DNA from 2 places in the Dyella sp. 05T440 genome. Region 2 is predicted to be linked to the other one. Evidence: predicted binding sites of a transcription regulator. Region 2 holds the regulator's gene; the other holds the start of a gene.

Region 1 (10,842 bases), on a different contig from region 2:
TGGCCGGGGCCATCTGCCTGCTGGTCGGGTTGTATGCCTTGCAGCTATTGCCGGTGAACTACGCCGGACTCGCCCTGATGATGCTCGGCGTATGCCTGGTGCTGGCGGAAGCCTTGATGCCATCGGTGGGCGCCATCGGCATCGGCGGCGTGCTCTCCTTCGTCATCGGCTCGATCATGCTGTTCGATGCCGGTGTGCCCGGTTACGCCGTGAACCTGGGCGTGATCGCCGGCATGGCGCTGGCTGGCGTGGTGGTGCTGGCGCTCTTGTTGCGCCTCGTCGCGCGCGCCCGCCACACGCGCAAGTTCAATGGCGACGAACGAATGCTGCTCAGCACCGGCGAATTGACCGAGCCGCTCGACGCGGCAGGCGATGGCTGGGCGCGCATCGGCGGCGAGCAATGGCGCGTGCATGGCGACGCCCCGCTGCCGGCCGGCTCACGTATCCGCGTGGTGGGGCGCGACGGCTTGCTGTTGCGCATCACCCGCGCCTGACATCGGCAACAAAGGAGAGGCTCATGTTTGGTTTCGTCGGCGTGATCGTGATCTGGGCTGTGGCGATGCTGTTCCTTTCGATCAAGGTGCTGCCCGAATACCAACGCGGTGTAGTGCTCACGCTGGGCCGCTACACCGGCACCAAGGGACCGGGACTGGTGATCCTGATTCCCATCGTCCAGCGCATGATGCGGGTGGATTTGCGCGTCACCGTGATGGACGTGCCGCCGCAGGACGTGATCTCCCGCGACAACGTCTCGGTGCGTGTCAATGCAGTGGTGTACTTCCGCGTGGTGGAACCGGACAAGGCGATGCTGCAGGTGGCGGATTTCTTCCAGGCCACCAGCCAGCTGGCGCAGACGCGTCTGCGCTCGGTGCTGGGCCAGCACGAGCTGGACGACATCCTCTCGCAGCGTGATTCGATCAACCACAGCCTGCAGCAGATCCTGGACGAAGCCACCGATCCCTGGGGCATCAAGGTCAGCAATGTCGAAATCAAGGATGTGGATCTCAACGAGACCATGGTTCGCGCGATTGCCCGCCAGGCGGAAGCGGAACGCGAGCGCCGCGCCAAGGTGATCCACGCAGAGGGCGAATTGCAGGCTGCCGAAAAACTGCGCGATGCCGCGGCGATGCTTTCGCAGCAACCGCAGGCGCTGCAGCTGCGCTACATGCAGACCATGTCGGACATGTCCAACAGCGGCAAGGCCTCGACTATTGTGTTTCCGCTGCCGCTGGATCTGTTGAGGCCGTTGCTGGGCCCGAACAGCTAAGCGCGTGACGTCTTTTGTGGGAGCGCACCCTGTGCGCGACTCAACCTTGCCCTGAGGCGAGGCCGGTCGCGCACAGGGTGCGCTCCCACAGGGGCGGGACTTGTGTGTCTGTACAATGCCCGGCCACCCATCATCCGCGCCGCCATGTCCAGCACGCCTACCCACGTTCGCCTCGCCGTCATCGGCGGAGGCCCTGCCGGCCTGATGGCGGCGGAAGCGGCGCATGCGGCGGGCGTGGCGGTGGATGTGTTCGACGCCAAGGGCTCGGTGGGACGCAAGTTCCTCATCGCCGGCAAGGGCGGCATGAACCTCACGCACGGCGAAGCCAAGCCGGATTTCGTGCAGCGCTACGGCAAGCGTGCGCGCGAAGTGGGGGCATGGCTTGAGGATTTCGATGCGGACGACTTGCGCGCCTGGGCACGCCAGCTGGGCGTGGAGACCTTTGTTGGCACGTCCGGTCGCGTGTTTCCCAGCGATCTGAAAGCCGCACCTCTGCTGCGCGGCTGGGTACGCCGCCTGCGCGAGGATGGCGTGCGCTTTCATGTGCACCACCGATGGCTGGGCTGGACGGATGACGGCTTGCTGCGCTTCGCCACGCCCGATGGCGAACATGCGGTGCGCGCCGATGCAGCGGTGCTTGCCATGGGCGGCGGCAGCTGGCCGGAACTGGGTTCGGAGGGTGCATGGCAGTCGCCGTTGCTTGCCCGCGGTGTCGATGTATCGCCCTTGGTGCCTTCCAACTGCGGCTTCGATATCGCCTGGAGCGAACATATCGCCGGTCGTCATGCCGGCGCACCGCTCAAGCCGGTAGTGATCCATCTGCGCGATGAGCATGGCCGCGAGCACGCGCGCCAGGGCGAATGCGTGATCACCGCCCACGGCATCGAAGGCAGCCTGATCTATGCTTTTTCCGCCTTGATCCGCGACGCCATCGCCGCGCACGGCCCCATCACCATCGAACTCGATCTTGCACCCGATCGCACGCTCGATCGCCTGCGCGCCGATCTGGCCAAGCCGCGCGGCAAACACTCCATGAGCGACCACTTGCGTCGCCAGACCGGGCTCACCGGGGTGAAGGCCGCGCTGCTGCACGAGGTGCTCGACCGGCAGCAATTCCACGATGTCGACACGCTGGCCCGCCGCATCAAGCGCCTGCCGCTGCGACTCACCCGCGCCCGTCCCATCGAAGAAGCCATCAGCAGCGGCGGCGGCGTGCGGCTGGAAGCGCTGGACCCGCAACTGATGCTCGCCGCCCTGCCCGGCGTGTTCTGTGCCGGCGAAATGCTAGACTGGGAGGCGCCCACCGGCGGCTACCTGCTCACGGCCTGCTTTGCCAGCGGCCGCCGCGCCGGACTCGGGGCGGCGGCATGGATCAAGCATTTGCCCCCAGCTGCCGATAACTGAGCAGAGCGTCGCAGCGCGGCACAGTCGCACTACATTTTTTCCGCCAGCTGCCGATACCCCCAGCGTAGCGGGGGCCACACAGGGGAGCTGGCAGCACGATGATGGGGAACTGGTGGCGGGTATTCGGGCGTGAGCGCGCGGCAGAACCAGCAGCGACGCGGCCGGCTGCGCCCGAGCCGGAACTCCCGGTGGAAACCAGCCTGCCCCACGGGATGGTCTCGGGCGATGAGCTCGCCGAGCGTTTTTTCCGCTTCATCCTCAACCAGCCGGTCAACGCCGGCGACAGCGCCAACAAGCCGCGCGAACAGGCCGTTCTCCAGCGCCTGAAGGACCAGTGCGAGAACGGCCGCTTCGACGTACGCAGTCTGCCGCGCATGCCAACGGTGCTGCCGCAGCTGATGCGCGCGATGAAGAACGACAAACTCAGCGGCGCCCAGCTGGCCGACCTGATCAAACGCGATCCGGTGCTGGTGGGCGAAGTCATGCGCGTCACCGGCAGCGTCACCTATCGCACCGCCCATCCGGTGGGCAGCCTGCAACACGCGGTGGTGCTGCTCGGCCAGATCGGCTTGCGCCACGTGGTGACGTCTTACGTGATGAAGCCCATCCTGATGGCCAGCGCCGGTGCCAACGGGCAGATCGTGGGCCAGCGTCTATGGGATCACGCCGAACGCTGCGCGCACGCGGCGGTGTATCTCAGCAAGGGCCAGTGCGACGCGTTCGAAGCCTATCTGGTGGCCCTGGTCGGCTATAGCGGCCTGGGCGCCGTGGCGCGTTTGCTGGATAAGGAATTGCAGAACAGCGAACTGCCCGCCAGCTCAACGGCCTTCATCGATGGCTGCGTGCAGCTCGCCGCCGAACTCACCGTGCAGGCAGGCCAGCATTGGGATCTGCCGCCGCCCGTGCAGGAAGCGCTGGTGGAACATTGCGAGCACGGCCATGCCGCGCTCACGCTGCCAATGAGTCGCGTGCTCTACGTCTCCCAGCGCCTGGCCATGAACCAGCTCCTCGCCGAACAAGGCCTGCTCGACAGCGAGGCTGGTTACAGCGAGGACCCGGTGGCCGCGTTTCCCGCGCAGCTGCTGGCGCGTTGCCAGCAGGATCTGCGCAGGAGTTTCGCGCCGGCCTGATCGGCGGCGTCAGCTCGACAGACGCTGCTTTACATCGGCCACGATGGCGTACGAGCGACAACGCGCCTCGTGATCGAACACGTTCGCGGTGATCATCAGCTCGTCCGGGCGATGGCGTTCGACAAACGATTCGATGCCCTGCTTCACCGTCTCGGCGCTGCCGATCACCGCGCAAGCGAGCGCATGCTCCACGCCGAATTTTTCGGTGGGCGTCCAGAAGTCTTCGATATTGTCGATCGGCGGCGGGATCAGGCCCGGGCGGCCACGACGCAGGTTGACGAAACTCTGCTGCTGGGTAGTGAACAGGCGCTTCGCTTCCTGGTCGCTTTCCGCCGCGACGATATTCACGCCGAGCATCGCGTACGGCGCGGCCAGGCGCGCCGAGGGACGGAAATCGCGGCGATACAGGGCCAGCGCATCGTCCATCGCGTCCGGCGCAAAGTGCGAGGCGAAGGCGAACGGCAAACCCATCGCAGCCGACAGGCGGGCGCTGAACAAGCTCGAGCCCAGCAGCCACACCGGCACATTGATGCCGGCACCGGGCACGGCGCGCACGGGTTGATGGGGTGTCGCCGGCTCGAAATACGCCAGCAATTCAGCCACGTCCTGCGGGAACTGCTCGGCGCTATCGAAGTAACGGCGCAGTGCACGTGCAGTCGCGTGATCGGTTCCAGGCGCGCGTCCCAAGCCAAGATCGATGCGTCCCGGATAGAGCGACGCCAAGGTGCCGAACTGCTCAGCCACCTGGAGCGGCGCATGGTTGGGCAACATGATGCCGCCCGCGCCAACACGTATGGTCGAGGTCCCACCCGCCACGTGACCGATCAGCACGGCGGTGGCCGCGCTGGCGATGCCTGGCATGTTGTGGTGCTCGGCCAGCCAATAGCGGTGGTAGCCAAGCGCCTCGGCGCGACGGGCCAGATCCAGCGTGTTGGCGAAGGCCTGGGTGGTATCGCTGCCTTCGGTGACCGGTGCCAGATCGAGGACGGAGAACGGAATCATGGGGCTTCCTCATGCGGGAAGCCCCGATATTGGGGACGCTGTCCCCAATTGCCAGTGAGGCCGACCGACGTCTCAGCCCATTCGCCAGTTGCGCTCCTCGACGCGACCGCAGCGGCTGCATTCGCGGCGACCGGGTTCCGGCCGAGCCCATTGATGCTTGAAAACACGGCATAAAAGCCGTTCGAGCCACTGCTTCCCCTTCATGCCCACTCCCTGAATCGCATGCCAAAACGTGCTCTACGTCACAATTTAACAGTGGCATTCAGAAAAGGCGATAACAGCCGCATGACAGTTGGAAACTCGCCGTGTTTGACGCAAGTGCTCGCACCGGCCTGACTTTTTTTCAGGCCGGTGCGGTCAACAACGACGGGAGACAGGTGTGGAACGCAGCATCGACGTCCGCGCGGTCAATCGACTCCCGCTGCGGTTGAAGGACGGCAGCGGGATCGCGCGCCTATGCCAGCGCGCTCATGCTCAGCGCATGATGCCCGTGTGGCCCAGCGAGTAACGGCCCGGCTGCGGCCATACGGCGAGACCGTGCGGCTCCTGGCCCACCTTGATCTTGCGGATCTGGCCCGTGGCGGTGTCGATCGCATAGACCTCGTCGTCGAAGCGACCCGACAGCCACAGCGTCTTGCCATCGGCGCTCACATTGCCCATGTCCGGGCTGCCGCCACCGGGGATCGGCCAGTTGGCCACCACCTTCTGCGAGGCGAAGTCGATCACCGACACGCTGCCCTTGCCGCCGCGCGGACCGTGCACCTTGTTGGAGCCGCGGTTGGCGACATACAGCTTGGTGCCGTCGCGGCTCGGGTACAGGCCATGCGTGCCCACGCCGGTCTTGACGAAGCCCACCTGCTTGAAGCTGGCGCCGTCGATCAGGTACACGCCATCGGCCATCATGTCGGCGACGTAGAAGGTCTTGCCGTCCGGGGACGAGCGGATGTCCTGCGGCATGCCCTTCTTGGACAGGTCCAGGTAACCGAGCACCTTGCGGTTGACCATGTCGATCTTCACCAGCTTGCCGGTGAACTCGCAGGTGAAGATGGCATAGCTGCCGTCGATGGCGAAGTCGGCGTGGTTGATGCCCTTGCAGTCCGGCGCGCTGAGGCTGGAATGTTCCTTCATGCTGTGAGCATCGCGGAAATCCAGGCGCGCGAACGCTTCGGCAACGACGATGGCTTCCTTGCCGTCCGGCGTGAAGTACATGTTGTACGGATCGTCCACTGGCACGGCCGTGCCCGGCTTGCCGGTAGCCGCGTCGATCGGCGTAAGGCTGCCGGTCTTCTTGCGCTCGGCATTGTTGGTGACCCACAGCGTGCGCAGATCCCACGACGGCACGACGTGCTGCGGGCCCTCGCCCACCTTGAACTTGTCCACCACCTTGTAGGTGGCCGGATCGATCACGTAGACATCGTTCGAACGCAGGTTGGGCACGTAGATGCGCGCCGGGTCGTTCTTCACGGCGGCGCTGAGGTGATTGAGCCCCGCTTCGCTGTACATGTTGGCGGCGTTCACCACCGGCGGCATGCCAGGGACGGTGGTGACGGACGAAGCCGCCAGGGCAGTGCCGGCCAGGCACGCAGCGGCAAGCGCAAACGGTGCCAGGCGGAGCAGACGGGAGGAACGCAGGGATTTAGCGATGGCCATGGCTCACAACTTAGGTCGGGTGATTCGGGGAGGTCAGTGCGCCTGCGTGTCGCGACGCAGGGCATTCACTGTATTTACCACAATAGCATTCACGCCCAGCTGACCGAGGTCAGCCGCGGAGCGGCGCGGGTCGCCGCCATACACGCCATCGGCGGCGCCCAGCTTGGGGCCATCCTGCAACTGGCCAAGGCGCACCATCTGCGGGGCCACGGCAAGCTGCAGGGACGTATCGGCCAAACCGGCGTGCGTGCCGATCTCGTCATCCTTGATGCCGTGCTGGCGAAGGATCTGGTTGAAACCCTCCGATGAGGTGGCGTAGTACTCCGGCGGCACGATGACGCGCGCCTTGCCGCCCCAGGTTTTGTTCAACTTGGCGGCGACGCGGTCCAGATCCTTCAGATAGCCGCCGTGGTCGCCCAGCAGGACGATGTTGCGGAAGCCATGCACGGCAAAGCTTTGCGCGGCCGATTCCAGCATCTGCTCGAACACGGCATCGGGGATGGTGATGGTGCCGGGGAAACGCATATGCGAACTGGGTGGCGCGGTGCCACCTTCGGGCACGTAGGTCACCACGGGCGCCACCAGCGCATTGCCCAGGCGTTCGGCGATCTTCTGCGAGAGGAAAGCTGCGCGTGCATTGTGCTTGCCCACGGCGATGTACGGACCACTCTGCTCGGTGCCGCCGATGGGAATGATGATGGTGGTCTTGCCGGCCTGGACCTGGTCGCGAATTTCGGTCCAGGTGAGGTCTTGCAGCTGCACGGTGTGCGGCGTCTGGGCGAAGGCGGCGTGGGCGCTCAGCAACAGCAGCCCGCAGGCAAGGGTTCGCAACGACGGGAAAGGCATCGGATGGTCCTGAAAAGCAGGCGCCAAGTGTAGAACGCCCCCCTGTGGGAGCGCACCCTGTGCGCGACAGCAACCTATCAGCGCCCCCGCCCGTCGATCATCGCCAGGCGAATGATCAACACTGAGGCAGTCGCGCACAGGGTGCGCTCCCACAACAGTACGGCCTCGCGGTACCGCGACAATCAGTCGGGCGAATGCAGCGGATGCCGCTCTTTCCACGCGGTCAGGGCCTCGCGGTACTTGCCCATGGCTTCATCGTAGAAATCGAAGATGCACGGCACGCAGCCCTGGCCGCAGCAGTCTTCGTCGTCGGGGCGTTGCGGCGGGGTGGGCGGTGGATCGACGGAGGGCGCGCTGGCACCCTCCGTTACGGTGGTTTGCTGTAAATCAGTCAAATCGTAAGTACCGCTCAGAGTCAGCCGGGCTTGCGGAAACGATAGACGAACTGGTCGGTATGACCACGGATCGACTTGTCGAATACCTTGATGTTGTGCGGGTCTTTGGGATTGCGCAGCACGTCGCTTTCGCCGTCGAACACAAAGCCCACGGACTCGACCTGCTTCTTGACGATGGCCGGATCGATGCGATGCAAGGTGTCGGTGTCGCGCATCCCCGAACCGGCTTCGGCAACGTGATCGACCACCACGAACAGGCCGCCGGGCTTGAGCGAATCGAACACCTGCTTGTCGAAGGTCACCGGATCGACGTTGCCCATGAACTTGTCCGGGTAGTCGTGGTAGTTCTGCGACGTGAAGACGAGGTCAACCTTGACCGGCGTCTTGAACTCCTTGGCCGGCACCATCAGTACACCGACATTGGCGTAATGCGGGTTGGCTACCAGCGCTTTGGAAGCCTGCACATCCGACTGCGCTTCCTTGCCGTATTCGTTGGGCCACACGGCGAAGACCTTGCCCTGGGGGCCGACCACGCCGCTGAACACGCGCGTGAAGTAACCGCTGCCGGGAATCAGGTCGACGACCGACTGGCCCGGCTTGACCTCGGCGAAGGCCATCAGATCGGCGATCTTGCGGCGATCATCGTTGACGGTGTCGTCCTTGCGCGCGGGATCGTTGACCGCGGCGGTGACGTACGAGGGGACCTCGGCTGGCGCCGGCGGGGTCGCCAGCGCCGCGGTGACAGGGAAAGCAAGAGCTACCAGCACTGCAAGGACGGTCGGACGCATGACGAACTCCGTTTTCAGTTGGGTATTGGGGGCGCTAGTTTGCGCCCCCTCAGCATAAACCGCTGCAGGAGTTTCGGCACGGTCCCAGGTCGCGTTATTTGCCGACCGCCGGACCCGCCAACGTGGTGAGCAGCACGTGCCAATAGGTCACGTCGTCATAGAACGACTTCACCGGCACGCGCTCGTTGAGGCCATGCGCGAACGCGTCGCTGTTCTTCATGAACATGCCGTTCACGCCATAGGTCGGGATGCCTGCTGCGCGGAAGTAGATGCCATCGGTGGCGCCCGATTCCTGCACCGGCGTGATCGCCACGCCCGGACGAATGGCATGCACCGCCTTGGTCACGGCCGCAACCACATCCGGACGCAGCGGCGAGGCATCGCTGGAAACCGCCTTGCCGATCAGGTTGACCTCTACCTTGGAACCCACCTGATCGGCCAGCGTCTTGCGCACCGTCTCGATGGACACGCCAGGGAAGATGCGGCAGTTGATATTGGCGGTGGCCGATTGCGGCAAAGCATTATCGGCGTGACCACCGCGCAGCATGGTGGCGACGCAGGTGGTCCGCGTCTTGCCCACTTCAGCAGGATCGGCCGCCAGCACGCTCGCTGCGTTGGCGTCATGCGGGTCCTTGGCGAAGTCGCGCATGGCCTGCCCCACTTTGCCTTGCGTGGTCGCCCCGAGTGCCTTGAACGAAGCGATGGTCGTGTCGTTCCACATCACCGGAAACTGATAGCCCTGCACTTTCTTCAGCGCGTCCGCCAGTTCATAGATGGCGTTGTCGGCACGCGGCAGCGAACTGTGACCGCCTGCGTTGCGCGTGGTGAGTTCGAAATCCGCATAGGCTTTTTCAGCGGTTTGCAGGCCGAACACCAGCGGCTTGCCGTCTTCACCGAGCTCGCCGCCGCCGGCATCCGTATTGAGTGCGAACTCCGCATCGACCAGGTCGCGATGGTTCTTCACCAGGTCGTCCATGGTGTCCTGCGAGGTTTCCTCATCGCCCGTGTAGACGATGATGAGGTCGCGCGTGGGCACGAAGCCGGCCTTCTTGAGCTGGATGAAGTTCGCCGCAAGCACGGTGACGCCGCTCTTGATGTCTTCGGTGCCGCGCCCGTAGAAATAACCGTTTTCTTCGATCAGCTTGAACGGGTCGCGCTGCCAGTCTTCCGGCTTGGCGGTGACCACGTCCATATGCGCCATCAGCGCGATGGGCTTGCCGCCGGTGCCGTTGCCGCGATAACGCACCACCATCGCCGCCGTCTCGCCGTGCGGAATGATATGGATATCCGCATCGGGGAAACCGGCGGCGCGGAACTGATCGGCGAGGTAGTTCGCCATCACCGGCACCTGCCCCTGCCCGATCTCCGTCTTGAACGCGATGAGGTGACTGAAGATGTCGCGCGCCTGCGCCTGGTTGGCGTTCGGCGCGGCAGCCATGACGGGAAGCGCGACCGAGCAGGTCAGCACAGTAGCGAGCAAGGGTTTCAACATGGGCAACTCACCGGCGTCGGAAGGAGCCGTGAGTATGTCGTGTTACCCGGCCGCACGGCATCCTGCGGCGCGCCATGGCCCCGTGGGCTACGGTGCCTGGAACCGCCAGGCGTCCAAGATCCGGTAGTCGCCGCCGCCAACGACACTGTGCACCAACGAAAAACCTTCCACGCGCCAGCTGATCGGCGCGATCGCCATGGGCTCTGGCAGGCGGCCCCGGCTATAGGCAAAGGTCACATGCGGGGTGAACTGGCGCGACAGGTGTCGCCCCAGGCCGGCCAGCGACAACGTCTGTTGGAGGTCATTCCACAGTCGCTGCAGGCCTTCGGGCATGTGCGAGCAGCGCAGCACGCAAGGTGGTTCGCGACCATGGAAGGCCGCCGCCGAATCCAGCACCAGCTCAAAGGGCTGGGCCCGCACCTTGGCCGCGGCCGCCATCGCCGCCTTGGCGATGTCTTCGCGCAACATTGGGTGATCGCCAAGGAAATGCAGCGTGGCGTGATAGCGCGACGAGCGGATCATGCGTGCATGCAGATGCTGCTCGGCAGCCACGCGAGAGGCAGCGGCCTCGATGCGTTGAGCCACGGCAGTGTCCGGCATCAGGGCGAAGAACAGGCGGTGGACTTGCGGCGGGGTGTGGCCACCCAGCAGGTCAGGCTGGTGATCAGAAGATGAGCGGTTCATGCAGACACGACGTGGGGCTAGCGGTACACGATACCGCACACGACGGCCCTACTTGCGCGACACCCGGCCGTCGGGAGTAATCTGGTCCCGCCGGCTCATCCCCAGATCCGGCGTCCCACATCGATGCCATTCACGCGGTTAAGGAGGAAGTATGGCTTTCTCTGCACGTGTTTCCGATGCTCCG
Region 2 (10,842 bases):
GGAACGCACTGAACAACCATCCGAAAAGCGCCTGCGCGAATCGCGCGAAAAGGGCGACGTTCCCCGGTCGCGCGACCTTTCGGGCGCGGTGGTGGTGCTTGCCGGCGTGTCCGCGCTGATGAATGGCGGCGCAGCGGCAATGGAACACGTGCGGCGCATCTACGGACTGGGACTGACCTATGACCGCGCTGCGTTGTTTTCCGAACAGCTGCCCGGTCGCGTGCTCTCGATGGCGATGCACGAGGCGATGTCGCTGTTTGCGCCGGTGGCGCTGGCCACCATGCTGGCCGCGCTCGCTGCGCCGCTGTTGCTCGGCGGCCTCAATTTCAGCGCCGAAGCCTTGGAGCCCAAATTCGAGCGGCTTGATCCGATCAAGGGTCTCGGCCGCATCTTTGCCATGCGTGGCCTGGTGGAGCTGGCCAAGTCGCTGCTCAAGCTGCTGCTGATCGGCGGCATCCTGGTGATGGTGCTGAAAAACTGGCAGGACGACCTGATGGCCACCGGCGTCGGCGAAGTACGCGCCGGCACCTTCAAGGCGATGAGTCTGCTGGGTCACGGTGCGCTGTTGTTCGGCTCGATCCTTGCGCTGATCGGCGGTGCCGATGCGCTGTACCAGAAGTTCGATCACAACAAGCGCCTGCGCATGACGCGCCAGGAACTGAAGGACGAATCGAAGGAAAGCGACGGCAACCCCGAGCTCAAGGGACGCATCCGGCAGCTGCAGTTCCAGATGGCGCGCAAGCGCATGATGCAGGAGCTGCCCAAGGCAGACGTGCTGATCACCAACCCTTCGCACTTTGCCGTGGCCCTGCGCTACGACGAAGGCCGCATGGGCGCGCCGCGCGTGATTGCCAAGGGCATGGACGAACTGGCGCTGCAGATCCGCCTGGTCGCTTCCAGCCATCGCATCCCCACCGTGGAAGCGCCGCCGCTGGCCCGCGCGCTGTATGCCACGACCCAGATCGATCGCGAGATTCCCTCGGCGCTGTACGTCGCCGTGGCGCAGGTGCTCGCCTATGTCTTCCAGCTCAAGCAGGCGGTGTCGCGCGGTGATGCGCCGCCGTCGGCGCCGCAACCCGATGTTGATCCGGACCTGATGGGTCCCTACAAGTTCTGACGGAACAGTGATGGCAAACACGACTGCCCTAGGCAATCTCAAGATGCTCGGACGCCGCGGCCTCGGTGCGCCGGTGATCATGCTCGCCGCACTGGCGATGCTGATGCTGCCGCTGCCGCCGTTCCTGCTGGACATGCTCTTCAGCTTCAACATCGCGTTGTCGCTGGTGATCCTGCTGGCGGTGATCTACGTGATGCGCCCGCTGGAATTCGCCGCGTTTCCCACCGTGGTGCTGATGGCGACCTTGCTGCGCCTCGCGCTCAACATCGCCTCCACGCGCGTGGTGCTGCTCAATGGCCACGACGGCCCTGGCGCCGCGGGCAAGGTGATCGAAGCGTTCGGCGAGTTCGTCATCGGCGGCAATTTCGCGGTGGGCCTGGTGGTGTTCGCCATCCTCACCATCATCAACTTCGTGGTGGTGACCAAGGGTGCCACCCGCGTGTCCGAAGTGACGGCGCGCTTCACCCTCGATGCGATGCCCGGCAAGCAGATGGCGATCGACGCCGATCTCAACGCCGGCCTGCTCAACCAGGAACAGGCGCGCGACCGTCGCCAGGAAGTGCGCGAGGAAGCGGACTTCTACGGCTCGATGGACGGCGCCTCCAAGTTCGTGCGCGGCGACGCCACCGCCGGCATTTTGATTCTGATCATCAACATCGTCGGCGGCTTCTTCGTCGGCATCTTCCAGCACGGGCTTTCCGCCGGTGAAGCCGCCAAGACTTATACGCTGCTCACCATCGGCGACGGCCTGGTGGCGCAGGTACCATCGCTGATGCTGTCCATCGCCACCGCGGTGATCGTGACGCGCGTGTCCAAGTCCACCGACATGGGCAAACAGCTCGTCGGCCAACTGTTCGGCCAGCCGCGTGCGCTCGCCGTGGCGGGCGTGGTGCTGGGCGTGATGGGACTGATCCCGGGCATGCCCAATATCGCCTTCCTGCTGCTGGGCGGCACCTGTGGCGGTGCGGCGTGGCTGATGATCAAGCGCGATCGCGAAGCGGTTGAGCGCGTGGCGAAAGCTGCCGCCGAGGTGCCGCCGCCGGCCGCGCCGACGGAACGTCTCGAACTGGGTTGGGAAGATGTCGCCAGCGTCGATCCGCTGGGCCTGGAAGTTGGCTATCGGCTGATTCCGCTGGTGGATACGCACCAGGGCGGCGAGCTGATGGGCCGCATCAAGTCGGTGCGCCGCAAGCTCTCGCAGGAGCTGGGCTTCCTGGTGCCGCCGGTGCATATCCGCGACAACCTGGACCTTGGCCCCAACACGTATCGCATCAGCCTGATGGGCGTGCCCATGGGCGAGTCCGAGGTGCACAACGATCGGCTGCTCGCGATCAACCCCGGCCGCGTGCAGGAAGGCCTGCAAGGCATCGCCACGCGCGATCCGGCGTTTGGCCTGGAAGCGCTGTGGATCGAACCGGGCCAGCGCGAAACGGCGCAGAGTCTGGGCTACACCGTGGTCGATCCGGCCACCGTGGTCGCCACGCATCTGTCGCACATCCTGCAGAGCCACGCGCACGAACTGCTCGGCCATCAGGACGTGCAGCAGCTGCTCGATCGCCTCGCGCAGACCACGCCCAAGCTGGTGGAAGACCTGGTGCCCAAGCGCCTGTCGCTGGGCGTGGTGGTCAAGGTCATGCAAAACCTGCTGGCCGAGCGGGTGCCGATCCGCAATATGCGTTCCATCGTCGAATCCTTGGCGGAGCACGCCAACCAGAGTCAGGATCCCGGCGCCCTCAGCGCTGCCGTACGCGTGGCGCTCGGTCGCCAGATCGTCCAGGAGATCTCCGGGCTCGGTACCGAGATCCCGGTCATCACGCTGGCGCCGGAGCTGGAGCAGATCCTGCTGGGATCGCTCGCAAATGGCGGCGTAGCGGGCGCCGCGGTGGAGCCAGGCCTCGCCGACCGCCTGCAGCAAGGCGTTGCCGACGCTGCGCGCAAGCAGGAAATGAGCGGCGAACCGGCCGTTTTGCTGGTCGCGCCGCAGCTGCGTCCGTGGCTCGCACGCTTCACTCGCCATGTGGCACAGAACCTGCACGTACTGGCTTACAACGAGGTGCCGGACAACCGCCGAGTGCGTTTGGTGCAGGCATTGGGTCGCTGAATCAAGCAGACGAGAGAGGGAATAGGGATGAGTAGCGAGGGCGCAAACATCGAGTCGTTGGCGAATGGGCGGTACGTGCCACGAGGCACGGCCGCGCAGGTTCGCCGCGCGTCCCTCGTCCCTGTTTCGCGGAGCAGCAAGGCATGAAGATCAAGCGTTTCGTGGCCCCGGATATGCGCCAGGCCATGCGTGAAGTGCGCGAAGACCAGGGACCGGATGCGGTGATCCTGTCCACGCGCCGGATGGACGACGGCATCGAGATCATCGCTGCCGTGGATTTCGACGAAGCCCTGGTGCGCGAAGCCGCGCGCCACGGTGCGCCGCTGGAAGTGGAAAACCGCGCACCGGCTGCTGCCGCGTCGCAGCGCGATGTGGAAGCCTCCGTTGCACGCCGTGCGGAAGTCATGCCGCCGCCGCTGCCGACGGCGAACCGTCACGAGGACGATGGCGTGACCGTGTCGCTCTCGCGTCGCGCCACCGCCGCGCCGCGCATGGAGCCGACGATCGAAACGCTGGGGGCCCGCAAGCCGGCCGCCTCGCAGGCCAAGGCGCTGGAAGAAAAATCCGCACCGGTGGAATCTGCGCAGGCCAATGTGGCCGGCGAGGTCACCGCTTCGATTCACCCCTTGCTCGAACGCGCCATGCAGGACACCGCACGCGTGCGCGCCGAACTGGGCAGCCTGCGCGACCTGCTGGAAACGCAGCTGTCCAGCCTGATCTGGAACGACCTGGAGCGCCGTCAGCCGATGCGCGCCCGTGTGCTGCGCGAAATGACGCGGCTCGGCATCGAACCGGATGTGGCCCGTCAGCTGGTCGGTGAGTTGCCGGTCGAGATCAACGCCGAGCAGGCGCGCTACCTGCCGCTGGGCGTGCTCAGCCGAAGCCTGTCGATCAGCCCGCGCGATCATTCGGAGCGCCGTGGCGTGACCGCACTGGTCGGTCCCACCGGCGTGGGCAAGACCACCACCATCGCCAAGCTCGCCGCGCGCGCGGTGATGCGCAATGGCGCATCGCAGGTCGCGCTGGTCAGCACCGATCACTACCGCATTGGCGCCGCGGCGCAGCTGGAACATTACGCCCGCCTGCTCGGCGTGCGCGTGTATCCCGCCTACGACGCCGACAGCCTGCGCCATGTACTGGAATTGCTGCGCGGCCACCACACCGTGCTGGTGGATACCGCCGGCCTGGCCGGCGGCGATCCGCGCCTGGCCGAACAGCTGGAAGTGCTGGGCAACGGCGGCGATCTGCGCGCCTGCCTGGTGATGGCGGCGAATGCACATGCCTCGTCGCTGGACGAAGCGGTGCGCGCCTACCTGCCGGTCAAGCCGCACGCCTGCATTCTCACCAAACTCGACGAGGCCCCGAGCCTCGGCGGCGCGCTGTCGGTGCTGATCCGTCACCGACTCGCGCTCGACTACGTCACCGATGGACAGCGCGTGCCCGAAGACATCGCCACAGCCGATGCGCGGGTGCTGGTGTGCCGTGCCGCGCAAGTGCTCAAGGGCACGGCGCCGGCCGATGACGTGGTGATGGCGGATCGCTTCGGACTAGCGGTGGCAAGTGCATGAGCGGTGTCTTTGCAATGAACCAGGCGATGGGGTTGGAAAGCATGCTGCGTGCGCTGACCGAACGACATAGCCGACAGGCGCCGGTCCAGGACCAGGCGTATGGATTGAGCGGCTCTGCGCCGCGCAAGCGTTGCCGCGCCATCGCGGTGGCCGGCGGCAAGGGCGGCGTGGGCAAGACCACGGTATCGGTGAACCTGGGCATGGCGCTCGCCGTGCAGGGTCACCAGGTGATCCTGCTCGATGCGGACATGAGCCTGGCCAATATCGACGTGCTGCTCGGCCTCACGCCCACGCGTCATATCGGCCACCTGCTCGACGGCGTCTGCTCGATCGAGGATCTGCTGATGACCGCGCCGCACGGCCTCAAAGTGGTGCCGGCCGGTTCGGGCACGCGTCGACTGGCGCAGCTGGGGGCGGGCGAGCACGCGGCGGTGATCCGCGCGTTTGACGATCTGGTGACACCGCCGGACTACCTGGTGGTGGATACCGCCGCAGGACTTTCCGACAACGTGGCGATGTTCGCCGCCGCCGCCGATGACGTGGTGGTGGTGGTGTGCGACGAACCAGCTTCGCTCACCGATGCGTATGCCTTGCTCAAGGTACTCAGCCGCGATTTTGGCGTGCGCCGCTTCCGCATGGTGGCGAACATGGTGCGCAACCTGGGCGAAGCCAGGCAGCTGCATCAGAAACTCGCACGAGTTTGCGATCGCTTCCTCGATGTGGCGCTGGAATTCATGGGCCATGTCCCGCATGACGAACGACTCAAGCAGGCCATCCGTCGCCAGAGCGCGGTGGTGGACCTGTGGCCGTCGAGCCGGTCGGGATTGGCATTCAAGCAATTGGCGGGTGCGGTCGATACATGGGGTGAACCCGAGCGACTGGGCCTGGATCGCATCGCCTTTTTCAGCAGGCAGGCCGCAGTAGCAACGGGGTGGTGACATGAGTGTGGCTTCCGAATATCTGCAGCTGACGCGGCAGAGTGCCGACGAACTGGTTCGCCAGCACGCTCCCTTGGTGCGAAGGATCGCCTATCACCTGATGGGTCGATTGCCGCCCAGCGTGGACGTGAGCGACCTGATTCAGGCCGGCATGATCGGTTTGCTGGAGGCCGCGCGCAATTTCACCACCGGCAAGAATGCGAGCTTCGAAACGTTTGCGGGTATCCGCATCCGTGGCGCGATGCTCGACGAATTGCGGCGCACCGACTGGACCCCACGGTCGGTGCATCGAAAAGTACGCGAAATGGCGGAGGTTGTTCGTCAGATTGAAATCGAAACCGGTTCTGATGCCGATGACGCCGAAGTGATGCGGCGACTGGGCATGGGCGCCGAGGAATATCACCAGGTGCTGGCCGACGCGGCGAGTGCACGCCTGCTCAGCCTTTCCGCACCGGATGACGCGGATGGTGGCGCGGCGTTCGACGTGGCCGATGGCGACAGCCTGAGCCCGGCGGACAGTGTCGAGCACGAAGGCATGCGCGAGGCCCTGGTGGAAGCCATCGGCGGCCTGCCCGAACGCGAGCAGCTGGTGATGTCCCTGTACTACGAGGAAGAACTGAACCTCAAGGAGATTGGTGCGGTGCTCGGCGTGACCGAATCGCGCGTGTGCCAGATCCACGGCCAGGCCATCGTGCGCTTGCGAGCGCGGATGAGCGGTTGGCATGAGGGGCAGGAAAGGAAGGCAGGAAAACGTAAAGGGGCGAGGGGCGACTAACAAGGGCGTGAGTCCGGACGGTCGCTGCGCCGTGCAGGGTCGAACCGACGTCCGGTCGTTGCGCCCTCGCAACCCGACGTCCGGTCGTTGCGCCCTCGCAACTGGTCCCTCGTCCCTGTTCAACACAAGTCATATCTACGCGCAGCGGAGAAAGCGTTTGGACAAGAATATGAAGATCCTCGTGGTGGACGACTTCTCCACCATGCGGCGCATCGTTCGCAACCTGCTGGTCGAGCTGGGTTTCAGCAACGGCCTGATCCAGGAGGCCGACGATGGCGAGAACGCCCTGACCATGTTGCGCAACAACGCCTTCGACATGGTCGTGACCGACTGGAACATGCCCAACATGACGGGCATCGACCTGTTGCGCGCGATCCGCGCCGAGCCCTCGCTGAAGGGCATGCCGGTACTCATGGTGACCGCCGAGAACAACCGCGACCAGATCATTGCCGCCGCCCAGGCCGGCGTGAACGGCTACATCGTCAAGCCGTTCACCGCCGCGACCCTGCAGGAAAAGCTGAGCAAGATCTTCGAACGTCTGGCCGCCAGCGGAGCCACCGCATGAACGCACAAGTTTCCCTGATGGCTGGCGAAGCCATGCCGCCTGAATTGCACGACCTGCTCAACAGCGCCGATGGTGCTGCCTTTGAAAAGGCCCTCGACGCGCTGGTGCGCGAGCGCGAACAGCGCGTGTTCCGCGCACTCGGCCTGCTTGCGCGCGACCTGCACGATGCCGTGCGCCGCCTCGGCGGCGACCTCGCGCAGGAAGGCGTGCCGGGCAGCGTCGCCGATGCACGCAAGCACCTGGAAGACGTGCTGGAAATGAGCTCGCAGGCCGCGCATCGCTCGCTCGATTTCGTCGAGCGCATGCGTCCGCAGGCCGACGCGCTGGCCGAGAACGCCGGTGCCGTGATCGATGGCACCACTGAAGGCGAAGTTGCGCATGTGCTGGCGACGCAGTCGCAGGCGTTCGCCCATGCTTGCCGCGATGGCCTCGCCGATTTCGTGGTCGCGCAGTCGTGGCAGGACCTTTCCGGTCAGCGCATCAAGAAGGTGGTGAATTTCATCGGCAGCGTGGAGAACTCGCTGCTGGAACTCGTGAGCCTCACCGGCGCGCTGGCGTCGGGTGAAGCCGCCGCCGGCCCGGTCAAGGTCACCAGCCAGGATGAGGCGGATCGTCTGTTGAGCGAATTCGGTTTCTGATCGATGGATCCCTCGTTCGACAACGAGTTGCGCGACGATTTCCTGGTGGAAGCCGGGGAACTGGTGCAGCGCCTGGGCGATCAGCTGATCGGGCTGGAGGCCTCGCCGCGCGACGCCGAACTGTTGAACGCGGTGTTCCGCGCGTTCCACACGGTGAAGGGCGGCGCGGGCTTTCTTGCGATCGAGCCGATGGTGCAGCTGTGCCATCACGCCGAGGATCTCCTCAACGTGGCGCGCAACGGGCAGTTGCTGCTCGACGCCAGCCGCATGGATGCGCTGCTTGAAGCGTTGGATCTGCTCAACGACATGATGGCGGCGCTGGCCGGCGGCACGGGGATGGCGATGCCGCCCGCTGGCCTGCTGCAACGCCTGATGCCGGGCAAGGCCGCTGCACCGGCGCCCAAGCCGGTGGCCGCGCCGGTAGCGCCGCCGCCGAGCGACGGCACGATCGACGATTCCGAATTCGAGGCCTTGCTCGATAGCCTCTATGGGAGCAGCGGCGCACCGGGTGCGCCCGCGGCGGTGGCCGAATCGGGCAGCATTTCCGACGACGAATTCGAAGCCTTGCTGGACAACCTGCATGGCAAGGGCGGCCAGCCTGGCGCGACGACGAACGCGGCCGTCGCATCGTCAACCGCAGGCACGATCTCGGACGACGAGTTCGAATCGCTGCTCGACAATCTTCACGGCAAGGGCGGACTACCGGGCGCGAGCGCGCCGGCATCCGCTCCTGCCCCCGCACCTGCTCCTGCCGCCGCACCGGCTAAGCAGGCGGCGCCGGCGCCCGAAAACACCGTGCGCGTGGACACCGCCCGCCTCGATGCCCTGGTGCACCGCGCCGGTGAGCTGGTGCTGGTGCGCAACCGACTGCTGAGCCTGGCGGCCAAGACCGGCGATGAAACGCTCGAGCTGGCCGCCACCGAACTCGATCGCGTGGCCGATGCCTTGCAGAACGCCGTGCTCGGCATGCGCTTGCAGCCGGTGGGCCGCTTGTTCCAGCGCTTTCCGCGCATCGTGCGCGATCTTTCGCGCCAGCTCGGCAAGGAAGTGGAACTGATCCAGGAAGGCGAGGGCACCGATCTCGATCGCAGCCTGGTCGAAGCGCTCGCCGATCCGATGGTGCACCTGATCCGCAACGCGCTCGATCACGGCCTGGAAATGCCGGACGAACGCGAGCGCGCCGGCAAGCCCCGCAAGGGCAAGGTGACGCTGGGTGCGAGCCAGCGCGGCGAGCGCATCGTGATCACCGTGTCCGACGACGGGCGCGGCATGAATCCCGAGATCCTGCGCCGCAAGGCGGTGGAGAAGGGGTTGATGGATGAGGCGCAGGCTTCGCGCCTCACCGAGAACGAATGCTACGAAATCATTTTCCGCCCTGGCTTCAGCACGGCCGCCACCGTCTCCGACATCTCCGGTCGCGGCGTGGGCATGGACGTGGTGAAGACGCGCGTGGTGGAGCTGGGCGGCACCTTGTCGGTGCGCTCGCAGCTGGGCAAAGGCAGCACGCTGGAGCTGGCCGTGCCGCTGACGCTGGCGATCCAGCGCGTGCTGATGGTGCGCGTGGGCTCGCGTCTGCTTGCGCTGCCGCTGAGCAATGTCGATGAAGTGTTCGAACTGGCCTCGGGGCAGCAACAGCAACTGGACGGGCGTGCGGTGGCTTCGCATCGCGGCCGCGCGCTCGCGCTGGCCAACCTTGGCGGCTGGATCGGTGTGGACGCTGCGCCGGGTCGCCACGTAGTGGTGCTGCACATCGGCCATATGCGCCTGGGCTGCCTGGTGCATGAAGTGCTTGGCCGCGAAGACGTGATGGTGAAACCGCTCGGCCCCCTGTTCGAAGGCGTGCCCGCCGTGGCGGGCGCCACCGTTACCGGCGACGGCCGTCTTGCGCTGGTGATGGATCTTGCCGGCTTGTCCGGCAGCGACGGTCAACTCCTCCCATCCCTCCGAGTGAATACCTGACATGGATCTGGTAAGTCTCATCGGGACGATCCTGGCCTTCGTGGTCGTGATCGTCGGCACCATCCTCAAGGGTTCCAGCGTGGAAGCGCTGTGGAATCCGGCGGCATTCGTGATCGTGTTCATGGGCACCATCGCGGCACTGCTCGTGCAGAACTCCGGCAAGGTGCTCAAGCACGCGATGTCGATGTTCCCGCTGGTGTACAAGCCGCCGCAGCACCAGCCATCGGATCTGATCAGCCGTATCGTGGGCTGGAGCGAAATTTCGCGTCGCCAGGGCCTGCTGGGCCTGGAGCCGCAGATCGACGCGGAAAACGACACCTTCGTGCGCAAAGGCCTGCAGCTGCTGGTCGACGGCAGCGAGCCCGAGGCCATCCGCGGCGTGCTCGAAGTCGAAGTGGGCGCGCGCGAACACCATGATCTGGCCGGCGCGAAAGTGTTCGAGCAGGCAGGCATCTTCTCGCCGACGATGGGCATCATCGGCGCGGTGATGGGCCTGATGGCGGTGATGCAGAATCTGGCCGATCCGAGCAAGCTCGGCCACGGCATTGCCGCTGCGTTCGTGGCGACGATCTACGGCGTGGCGCTGGCCAACTTGTGGATGCTGCCGATGTCGGCGCGCCTGAAGGCGCTGATCCACAAGCAGACGCAGATGCGCGAAATCCTCATCGAAGGCCTCGTCTCCATCGCCGAGGGCGCCAACCCTCGCCAGATCGAAGCGAAGCTCCAGGGTTACCTGGCGTAACGGAGGCGCAGCGTTGTGGCCAGGAAGAAGAAACACCACGAAGACCACGTCAATCACGAGGCCTGGGCCATTCCCTACGCCGACCTGATGACGCTGCTGCTCGCCTTCTTCGTGGTGATGTACGCGGTCTCGGTGGTAAACGAAGGCAAGTACCGCGTGATGTCCAACTCCATCATCGAGGCGTTCAATGGCTCCAGCCACGTGATCGCGCCGATGCCGCAGACGCGTGCGCAGCCGCACAATGTCGATCCGGCGATTGCCTCGCCGGGGAGCCAGCCTGGCGCGGCGACCATCCCGGTAAGCGTGCCCATTCCAGGACGCCCGCAGATGGTGCGCGCCGTGGATACCCGTGCCGCCTCCCCGGTGGAAGAGAAGCGCAATCTCGAAGTGATCCGCGACCAGGTGGTGCGCGCGCTGCAGCCCTTGATCGACAAGCAGA

Evidence for each region. Region 2 encodes FliA, which starts transcription of late flagellar genes. Its sites were predicted from a motif close to TAAAGTTTNNCNNNCNNNGGCCGATAA; they were not measured.
Region 1: a site for FliA is predicted at 2,702-2,728, ahead of AC1DE1_RS11005 (HDOD domain-containing protein). Genes of this name have one in related genera too.

The regions. Positions count from the first base shown of each region.
Region 1 covers NZ_JBFTKN010000007.1:41,284-52,125, forward strand. Annotated here, with positions in the region: gene AC1DE1_RS10990 (NfeD family protein) at 1-494, shown strand, start outside; gene AC1DE1_RS10995 (slipin family protein) at 518-1,267, shown strand; gene AC1DE1_RS11000 (TIGR03862 family flavoprotein) at 1,412-2,671, shown strand; gene AC1DE1_RS11005 (HDOD domain-containing protein) at 2,860-3,801, shown strand; gene AC1DE1_RS11010 (LLM class flavin-dependent oxidoreductase) at 3,811-4,803, opposite strand; gene AC1DE1_RS11015 (YncE family protein) at 5,278-6,453, opposite strand; gene AC1DE1_RS11020 (creatininase family protein) at 6,487-7,299, opposite strand; gene AC1DE1_RS11025 (oxidoreductase-like domain-containing protein) at 7,482-7,694, opposite strand; gene AC1DE1_RS11030 (class I SAM-dependent methyltransferase) at 7,715-8,482, opposite strand; gene AC1DE1_RS11035 (M20/M25/M40 family metallo-hydrolase) at 8,577-9,974, opposite strand; gene thpR (RNA 2',3'-cyclic phosphodiesterase) at 10,062-10,658, opposite strand; gene AC1DE1_RS11045 (ExbD/TolR family protein) at 10,810-10,842, shown strand, end outside.
Region 2 covers NZ_JBFTKN010000011.1:59,093-69,934, forward strand. Annotated here, with positions in the region: gene flhB (flagellar biosynthesis protein FlhB) at 1-1,117, shown strand, start outside; gene flhA (flagellar biosynthesis protein FlhA) at 1,128-3,218, shown strand; gene flhF (flagellar biosynthesis protein FlhF) at 3,362-4,786, shown strand; gene AC1DE1_RS15175 (nucleotide-binding protein) at 4,783-5,724, shown strand; gene AC1DE1_RS15180 (RNA polymerase sigma factor FliA) at 5,726-6,499, shown strand; gene cheY (chemotaxis response regulator CheY) at 6,657-7,064, shown strand; gene AC1DE1_RS15190 (protein phosphatase CheZ) at 7,061-7,702, shown strand; gene AC1DE1_RS15195 (chemotaxis protein CheA) at 7,706-9,661, shown strand; gene AC1DE1_RS15200 (flagellar motor protein) at 9,663-10,403, shown strand; gene motD (flagellar motor protein MotD) at 10,419-10,842, shown strand, end outside.